Regions from separate parts of the Enterobacter sp. SCRI0065 genome, predicted to be linked through region 2. Evidence: predicted binding sites of a transcription regulator. Region 2 holds the regulator's gene; the other holds the start of a gene.
The links. Region 2 encodes LexA, which represses DNA repair genes until DNA is damaged. Its sites were predicted from a motif close to TNCTGTATGTACATACAGNA; they were not measured.
Positions count from the first base shown of each region.

Region 1 (4,983 bases), on a different contig from region 2:
CGCTCGCCGCTATCAATGCGTTTGCGGTGCGCCTCCACCAGGCGATAGCGCGGCTGATCGCCCTGCACCAGCAGTAATAAACGCAAATCGGTGACAAAGGTTAAAAACAGCTGAAGAGCACGGTTGCTGGCAAAAAGAACCAGCATGCCGGGGTATTTTTTGCTCTCGACCTGCTCGCGGAAGAAGGCCGCCATTTCGGCAATATGCTTCTCCTCATGTTCCATCAGCGGCTCGTGCTCCATCTTTGGAATCACCAGCTTGCCCTGCTCGCAGTGATTAAACGGCGAATCCAGCGAGACAAAGCGATCGCCCGCCTTCTCTTTCAGACCGCTCATCTCCTGCAAACGGGAAAAGCTGTTGAGCGATCGCAACGTGGCGGATGTCACTACCACGTGCGGCACGCTACGCCAGATAAGCTTTTCAAGCTGATCGCTGACGCGGATCCCCACGCAGTGGAAGAACAGGTGAATTTGGCCGTCTTTGGCATCGCGGGTCGCCCATTTGGTCACCGGAGCGCCAGAGGCCTGCGCCAGAGACGCCAGTCGCCACAGCTTGCTCTGCCCTTCGAACATGCTTAATGCGCGGTTCATCTGCAATAGGACGCGATGCACGCGCACCACATCATGGGTGCCGGTTTTTTCGCTGAGATCGTTCAAAAACATTTCGGCCAGACCACGCAGCTTTTCGAGGTGCTTCGCCAACTGCTTGCAGATTTCCATGATCTCATCTGGCAGCTCACCCATCGCAAAGCGGTGCTCGGCCTCCTGAGTCGCCGGCAGATAAAGATCGAGAATGTTATTCAGCGAGGCGATCAGCGCGTAAACCTCTTCGCAGTGTTCGCTCAGTCGTTCCGGCACCGCCAGCGGTGGCGTTGTTTTAGGGCGGAACTGCTCCATGCAGGTGGCAATGAGCTTACAGAACAGATCAAGCTGAAGACGAAACCACGGGGCGGTGATCTCCGCACTCATCTCCAGCGCATCGCGCGCCACGTCCGGCAGATGGTGTCCTTCATCGAGCACCAGCAGTAAATTCTTAGGATCGGGCAGGACCGATTCGCTTTCCAGCGCCGCCATCACCAGCGCGTGGTTGGCGACCACCACCTCGGCTTCCTGGATTTCTCGGCGGGCCACGAAAAACGGGCATTCGCGATAGTAATGACAGTTGCGATTCAGACAGCTGGCTTTATCCGTGCTCAGGCGTCGCCACAGATCGTCGCTAATGGCTTTATCGGTGTGATCGCGCAGGCCGTCCCATTTATAGCCATCAAGTTCGACCTTGAGCTTCGCGCACAGATCCTGCTCGGCTTTGTTGTTTGGCGTCAGATCGTCGTCGAGGAACGCCAGCAGATCCTGTTGCGTCGCCTCACTGCTCGCAAGCCCTGCCAGATTACGCGGGCAGACGTAGCGACCGCGACCAAACGCGGCGGTGAATCGCAGCTCAGGGATAATTTTGCGCAGCAACGGCAAATCTTTGCTGTAGATCTGATCCTGGAGTGCCACGTTGGCGGTGCTAATCACCAGTGTTTTTTGCTCTTCACGCGCGATGGCAATACCGGGTATCAAGTAGGAGAGGGTTTTCCCGACGCCAGTGGGCGCTTCGATCGCCAGATGCCGGCCCTCATCTCCGGCGAGCGTTTTCGCCACATCGGCAATCATCTGCCGCTGCGGGGCTCGGGGAATAAAGTCAGGGATCTGTTGTTGCAGCGCCTTATACCAGGCGGCAATTTGCGCTTTGAGCGCAGCGGTTAAAGCCATCGGGGGGAACCTGAAATACTGTATAAACAGCCACTATTGTGGCACTTTATTTTCTCCGCCGCAAAAAGAAAAACCCGGCTTTACGGCCGGGCTTCCAGATTACTACGCGTTGGTAGGTTTACGCGGGCCGCGTCGACGCTGGCCTTCACCTGCGGGTTTTGCTTCCCCGCTGCGCCACGGGTTTTCACCTGCGGGCTTCGCATCACCGGTACGGCGCGGAGGTTTACCTGCCGCTTTCGGTGCGCTACCGTCGGAACGACGCGGCTGCTGGCTGCGTCCACCGCCACCACCCTGACCACGCCCGCCTTGTCCACGACCACCGCCACCCTGACGACCATTCAGAATCGGCTCAGCTTTGATGGACTGATCAACCGCATAGCCTTCGAGGGCGATACGTGGGATCTCTTTCTTCAGCAGGCGTTCGATGTCATGCAACAGCTTGTGCTCATCTACGCAGACCAGAGAAAGTGCTTCACCGGTTGCCGCCGCACGACCGGTACGGCCAATACGGTGAACGTAATCTTCCGGCACGTTTGGCAATTCATAGTTCACCACGTGCGGCAGTTCTTCAATATCCAGACCGCGCGCGGCGATGTCGGTTGCCACCAGTACGCGAATGTCACCGGATTTAAAGTCAGCTAATGCGCGAGTACGTGCGCCCTGGCTTTTATTACCGTGGATAGCGGCACTGCGAATACCATCTTTGTTCAGCTGTTCAGCCAGGTGGTTAGCGCCGTGCTTGGTACGGGTAAAGACCAGCACCTGCTGCCAGTTACCTTCGCCAATCATCTGCGACAGCAGTTCCCGCTTACGCTTTTTGTCCACAAAGTGAACGTACTGGGACACCTGCTCAGAGGCGGTGTTGCGGCGCGCCACTTCGATTTCCAGCGGGTTACGCAGCAGTTTTTCCGCCAGGCCTTTGATCTCATCAGAGAAGGTCGCAGAGAACAGCAGGTTCTGACGCTTAGCAGGCAGTTTTGCCAGCACGCGACGGATATCGTGGATAAAGCCCATGTCCAGCATGCGGTCGGCTTCGTCCAGCACCAGGATTTCTACCTGATCCAACTTAACGGCGTTCTGATGTTCAAGATCCAGCAAACGGCCCGGCGTGGCGACGAGGACATCAACGCCGCTGCGCAGTTTCATCATTTGTGGATTGATGCTCACGCCACCGAAAACCACCAGCGAACGGATGTCGAGATAGCGGCTGTACTCACGCACGTTCTCGCCAATCTGAGCAGCTAGTTCGCGGGTTGGCGTCAGGATCAGGGCGCGCACCGGGCGACGACCAGAGGCATGAGGCTGTTTCTGCACCAGACGCTGCAACAGCGGCAGGGTAAAGCCCGCCGTTTTGCCGGTACCGGTTTGTGCGCTGGCCATGAGATCACGGCCTTCCAGCACCGCAGGGATTGCCTGCTGCTGAATGGGGGTTGGCTCGAGGTATCCCTGTTCTGCGACAGCGCGCAGAATTTCTGGGTTCAGGCCAAGGGTATCAAAAGACATAAAAACTCCGAACCGCCCCGACCGTCACAGGTGTAGTTTTCAGGGAGATAAGACGAAAAGAGTAGGACAAAAACCACAATGTCACGAAGCAGCGGAGTGTAGCAGATTTTGTGAAGTGGCGCATAAAATATCCCTCGATGATTCCTCAGCGAAATATTGCTCCGACCGACTGGACAAGGTGAAAATTTATACATAATCTTAATCAATCGATTGATTAACTTTTAACGGTGTTATGAATCCCACTCCGACAACCACCAAAGGTGAACAGGCCAAGAGTCAGCTCATCGCCGCCGCACTGGCGCAGTTTGGCGAATACGGACTCCATGCCACGACCCGCGATATTGCGGCCCAGGCTGGGCAAAACATCGCTGCCATTCCCTATTACTTTGGTTCGAAGGAAGATTTGTATCTTGCCTGCGCCCAGTGGATAGCCGATTTCATCGGGACTCAATTCCACACGCACGTCGAAGCCGCCACCGCGCTGTTTGACGATCCCACACCGGATCGTGCTGCAATTCGGGCGCTGATCCTCGACGCCTGCAACAATATGATTCGGCTGCTGACGCACGACGATACGCTCAATCTGAGTAAGTTTATCTCACGCGAGCAACTTTCGCCCACTGCCGCCTATCAACTGGTCCACGATCGGGTTATCGACCCCATGCATGCGCATTTGACCCGGCTTATCGCGGCCTATACCGGGCGCAACCCTGATGATACAGAAACCATTTTGCATACCCATGCCCTGCTCGGCCAGGTCCTCGCTTTTCGCCTGGGACGAGAAACGATTTTGTTGCGTACGGGCTGGACACAATTCGATGAGGATAAAGCTGAGCAGATTAGTCAGGTCATCACCTGTCATATCGACCTGATCCTGCAGGGTTTAACGTTAAGGAGCCTGGAGTCATGAAAAAACCTGTCGTCGTCATACTGGCGGTGGTTGTTCTGCTAGCCGCAGGAATCGGTGGCTGGCTGTGGTATCAAAGCCAGCAGGATCGAGGTCTTACACTCTACGGCAACGTAGATATTCGAACGGTCAATATGAGCTTTCGCGTAGGCGGTCGCCTGGCGTCGCTTACGGTTGACGAGGGCGATACCATTAAAACCGGGCAAACGCTGGGCCAGCTGGACAAGGCCCCTTACGAAAATGCGCTGATGCAGGCCAAAGCCGGCGTGTCGGTTGCCCAGGCGCAATATGACCTGATGCTGGCGGGCTATCGTGAAGAGGAAGTTGCTCAGGCGGCAGCAGCCGTTAAACAGGCACAGGCCGCTTACGACTACGCGCAGAATTTCTATAACCGCCAACAGGGTTTGTGGAAAAGCCGCACCGTCTCTGCCAACGATCTTGAAAACGCCCGTTCGTCACGCGATCAGGCGCAGGCTACGCTGAAGTCTGCTCAGGACAAACTCAGCCAGTACCAGACCGGTAATCGCCCGCAGGATATTGCGCAGGCGAAAGCCAACCTCGAACAGGCGCAGGCACAGCTTGCACAGGCGGAACTGGATCTGCATGACACCGTTCTGGTCGCGCCATCCAACGGCACGTTGATGACCCGCGCCGTCGAACCCGGCAGCATGTTAAGCGCGGGTAGCACGGTGCTGACCCTTTCCCTCACCCGTCCGGTTTGGGTACGGGCATATATTGATGAGCCTAATCTAAGCCAGGCGCAGCCGGGCCGCGAACTGCTGCTTTATACCGATGGTCGCCCGGACAAGCCGTATCACG
Region 1 is NZ_JCBAJB010000001.1:562,343-567,325, reverse strand. Features, by position in the region: gene dinG (ATP-dependent DNA helicase DinG) at 1-1,754, opposite strand, end outside; gene rhlE (ATP-dependent RNA helicase RhlE) at 1,857-3,257, opposite strand; gene cecR (transcriptional regulator CecR) at 3,490-4,167, shown strand; gene hlyD (secretion protein HlyD) at 4,164-4,983, shown strand, end outside.
Region 1: the regulator LexA is predicted to act here: its motif matches at 1,771-1,790, upstream of dinG (ATP-dependent DNA helicase DinG).

Region 2 (4,983 bases):
TCGCTTTCTGCATGCGGGTAGGAGGTACGACGGCCTGGCGGCAAGCGCTCATGATGAATACCAAGCCGGCCAAGCCCTAGTCTTCTGGCCAGCGGCGCGCCAATAGAAAAAAGTTCGTCGCTGTCGGGATAAGTGGAATCATCAGCGCCTTCAATATCGCGCCAGTGTCGAATACAGTCGGGTCTTTTCATGGTTTGTGTCCAGAGTGGCAATGCGTCAGGTATAGCACAGGGTGCGGGATCTCGGCGTTTTTAACAGAACATGATAAAGTGAAGGCTTCAAACCTAAACATATCCGAGGTGCTAAATGGATGAGACCACAATGCCGGAGCTGTTAGCGCAAGCTGAGAAGCTTTGCGCGCAACGCAATGTGCGCCTGACTCCGCAGCGCCTGGAAGTATTGCGTCTGATGAGTCTGCAAAAAGGGGCGATAAGCGCCTACGATCTTCTCGATCTGCTGCGTGAAAGCGAGCCGCAGGCTAAGCCACCTACCGTTTATCGGGCGTTAGATTTTCTGCTAGAGCAAGGCTTTGTGCATAAAGTTGAATCGACCAATAGTTACGTGCTGTGTCATTTGTTCGATCAGCCCACACACACCTCGGCGATGTTTATTTGCGATCGTTGTGGAGCGGTGAAAGAGAAAGGTGCAGAAGGCGTTGAGGATATCATGCATTCCTTAGCGGCAAAGATGGGCTTTGCGCTACGCCACAATGTGATTGAAGCGCACGGATTATGTTCCGCCTGTGTGGAAGTGGAAGCGTGTCGCCATCAGGATGCCTGCCAGCATGACCATTCAGTGCATGTGAAGAAAAAACCGCGCTGAAAATAAAAGTGGGCGGCTAATAGCCGCCCCCAGGGATTGTACGTCCATGTACTTTCGGGTAGAAAAGGTCGGTAAGTGTTCGATTACCAGCGATAATCGTTACGTTTTTCCCAATCACCGACTTCTTTCTCAGCCTGATCTTTCTGGTAGCCATAACGTTCCTGGATTTTACCCACCAGCTGATCGCGCTTACCTTCGATGATCGTCATGTCATCATCAGTCAGCTTACCCCACTGTTCTTTCGCTTTACCTTTGAACTGTTTCCAGTTACCACCGAGTTCGTCTTTATTCATAATCAAATCCTCATCGTTCGGGTATCACGTCAATTTGTATCGTCCGTAACGTTCATTTCCTGCTGGACTTGATAATAATTGTAGATGAGGATGCGGCACACGTTTCGTTATTCAGAATCTTTAACCATTTCCCCCAACGAAGCCGCTAGGCAAACCAGGTTTGATTGCGCCAGTGACGACGCCAGATCAGCGCAAGCGACAGCCCACGCAGAGCAAGAAAAACGGCAAGCGCCAGCCACAACCCGTGATTACCAAACCAGGGTACGGTAAACAGCGTGAGCCCAAAACCACCCGCCGCCACTGCCATGCTGTTGCGCATTTCGGCTCCTCGGGTTGCACCGATAAACATGCCATCCAGCAAATAGCACCAGACACCGACCACCGGAAGTACAACCTGCCAGATGATGTAGTGGCCTGCCAGCTCACGCAGTTCAGACATCGAGGTCAGTAACGCCACAATCTGACTGCCAAAAAGCGCATAGATCAGAGCAAAAACCAGCGCCACCAGGCCAGATTGCCGACACGCTGCGCGCCAGACCTCCTGCAATTGTCCCGTCTGTTTTGCGCCGTATGCCTGCCCAGAATGGGCCTCAACGGCATAAGCAAAACCGTCAAGCGCATAGGCGGTAAAGGTCAACAACGTCATCAATACGGCATTGACGGCGACGATCTCCGGGCCAAGCCGCGCGCCCAGTACCGTCAAGGCACCGAAACAGAGCTGAAGAAGTAAAGAGCGAAGCATAATATCGCGATTAAGTGCCAGCAGTTTTCGGACGTTCCCACGCCATGCTGTTTTCAACATCGCCAGGGAGATTCCGCGCATCGCCAGCACGCGCTTGACCATCCATAAGCCGATGAAAAACGTGGCGTATTCTGCAACGACCGTTGCCAGCGCGGCGCCCTGCACGTTCATGTGCAGCCCCATCACCAGCCACAGATCCAGAACAATATTGAGGACGTTCCCCACGACCAGCAGGATCACAGGAGCACGTGCATACTGCACACCCAACAGCCAGCCGAGCAGGACCAGATTAGCCAGTGAGGCGGGAGCGCTAATCCAGCGAATATCCAGAAAGCGACGAGCCTGTTCCAGTACTGCTTCATTGCCACCAACGATATGCAGTGCCAGGTCGATCAGCGGCGTTCGCAGCAGAACAATGAGCAATCCGGCACCAAGTGCAAGAATAAGAGGTTGAATAAGCGCTCGCGCCAGGCGCACGGGATCTTTCGCGCCGAACGCCTGAGCGGTCAACCCTGTGGTGCTCATCCGTAAAAAGAGTAACAGCATAAAGAGGAAGCTGGTCGCCGTTGCGCCAATCGCCACGCCACCCAGATAGACTGGCGAGTCCAGATGACCAATGACGGCCGTGTCGACCAATCCCAGTAAAGGAACCGTGATATTCGAAAAGATCATTGGCAGCGCGAGACGCCATAATGCCTTGTCTGAGATTGTCAGCAGAGACATGAGAGAGTACCGGAGCAGGAAAAAGAGAGTCAGGCTACGGGAGACCGTAGCCTGTCAGGAAGAGATTACAGCCATTCACCGTTGCGGATGACACCTACCGCTAAACCTTCAATGGAGAAGGTCTGTTCGCGCAGGTCAACCACAATGGGGGAAAACTCGTTGTTTTCAGGTAGCAGTTGCACCGTATTACCCTGTTTTTTAAGGCGTTTTACGGTCACTTCATCATCGATACGTGCGACGACAACCTGGCCGTTGCGTACATCCTGAGTTTTGTGAACCGCCAGCAAATCGCCATCCAGAATGCCAATATCTTTCATGGACATACCGCTAACGCGCAGTAAAAAGTCTGCACTCGGTTTGAACATGGCAGGATCGACCTGATAATGACCTTCGATGTGCTGCTGCGCCAGCAGTGGCTCGCCAGCCGCAACGCGACCCACGAGAGGGATCCCCGTTTCTTCTTCCACCAGCAGGCGAATGCCGCGTGACGCGCCAGATACAATCTCAAGAACGCCCTTACGAGCCAACGCTTTGAGATGCTCTTCAGCGGCGTTTGGAGAACGGAAACCCAGACGCTGCGCGATTTCCGCTCGCGTAGGTGGCATTCCCGTCTGGCTGATGTGATCCCTGATAAGATCAAACACCTCTTGCTGTCTGGCCGTTAACGCTTTCATTCCGCCCCCTGGGTGTATATACAGTTATGCTGTGAGTATATACAGTCAAAGGTGAATTTGGAACCAAAAACTGCACAAAAAACCAGAGACTTATTCGATTCCTGAAGGCTTATCGTAAATGCGACCAAAGTAACGTGCCCCAGGTAATGGCAGCGGTGATAATCGCCAACAGTACCGCAGCCGACCCCATGTCTTTGGCACGCCCCGAGAGTTCATGGAAATCAGAACCGATACGATCTACCACCGCTTCGATAGCACTGTTGAGAATTTCCACTATCATCACCAAAAGAACCGAACCAATGAGAAGTACGCGGGTTACAGCATCAACATCAAGGAAACAAGCGATAATGACCGCGATGATAGCGGCTACGCCCTCCTGACGAAATGCAGCCTCATTGATCCAGGCAGCGCGGAAACCTTTCCACGAATAACCAGCAGCTTTGATGATACGGGTAAACCCAGTGGTATTATTGGCCATTAAAAGAACCTTTTTTTAGATTTAGCGTCAGTAACTATAGCTGTAGCGCGTTTCGCAACAGCCTGAAGTATGACGGGTAACAACAGAAATTTTGCGCGCTTTCTGTTATCCTTGCGCCGCAATTGCATTATTAACCAGAGGCTTTACATCGTTTATGTCCGGCTGGCCAAGAATCTACTACAAATTACTTAATTTACCATTAAGCGTCCTGGTAAAAAGTAAGTCTATCCCGGCGGAACCTGCGCTGGAATTAGGGCTCGATACCTCGCGCCCTATTATGTACGTTTTGCCTTATAACTCGAAGGCAGACTTACTGACGCTTCGCGCCCAATGTCTGGCGCACGACTTACCCGATCCGTTGGAACCGCTGGAGGTTGACGGTACTCTGCTGCCGCGCTACGTGTTTATCCACGGCGGCCCGCGCGTGTTTACCTATTACACGCCGAAGGAAGAGTCCATTAAGCTGTTCCACGACTACCTTGATCTGCACCGCAGTAACCCCAGCCTGGATGTCCAGATGGTGCCGGTGTCGGTGATGTTTGGTCGTCGTCCAGGGCGTCAAAAAGGCGAAGAAAACCCGCCGCTGCGTATGCTTAACGGTATACAAAAATTCTTTGCGGTGTCATGGCTTGGTCGCGATAGCTTCGTCCGATTCTCTCCGTCTGTTTCTCTGCGCCGTATGGCTGATGAGCACGGAACCGACAAGACTATCGCGCAAAAATTGGCCCGCGTCGCGCGTATGCACTTCGCTCGCCAGCGCCTGGCAGCCGTGGGACCACGCCTTCCTGCTCGTCAGGATCTGTTCAACAAACTGCTGGCATCCAAAGCGATTGCCCGCGCCGTTGAAGATGAAGCCCGTAGCAAGAAAATCTCTCACGAGAAGGCACAACAAAACGCTATCGCACTGATGGAAGAGATTGCAGCGAACTTCTCTTACGAGATGATCCGCTTATCCGATCGCATCCTGAGCTTTACGTGGAACCGGCTCTATCAAGGCATCAACGTGAACAATGCTGAGCGTGTTCGCCAGCTTGCGCACGATGGCCATGAAATTGTGTATGTGCCCTGCCACCGCAGCCACATGGACTATCTTCTGCTCTCGTACGTGCTGTATCACCAGGGGCTGGTCCCGCCGCATATTGCCGCCGGTATCAACCTGAACTTCTGGCCAGCAGGTCCGATCTTCCGCCGTCTGGGTGCGTTCTTTATTCGTCGTACCTTTAAAGGCAACAAGCTCTATTCCACCGTATT
Region 2 is NZ_JCBAJB010000006.1:33,824-38,806, reverse strand. Features, by position in the region: gene AC6EMZ_RS16105 (cupin domain-containing protein) at 1-191, opposite strand, end outside; gene zur (zinc uptake transcriptional repressor Zur) at 307-822, shown strand; gene AC6EMZ_RS16095 (CsbD family protein) at 906-1,115, opposite strand; gene dinF (MATE family efflux transporter DinF) at 1,261-2,580, opposite strand; gene lexA (transcriptional repressor LexA) at 2,646-3,254, opposite strand; gene AC6EMZ_RS16080 (diacylglycerol kinase) at 3,364-3,732, opposite strand; gene plsB (glycerol-3-phosphate 1-O-acyltransferase PlsB) at 3,887-4,983, shown strand, end outside.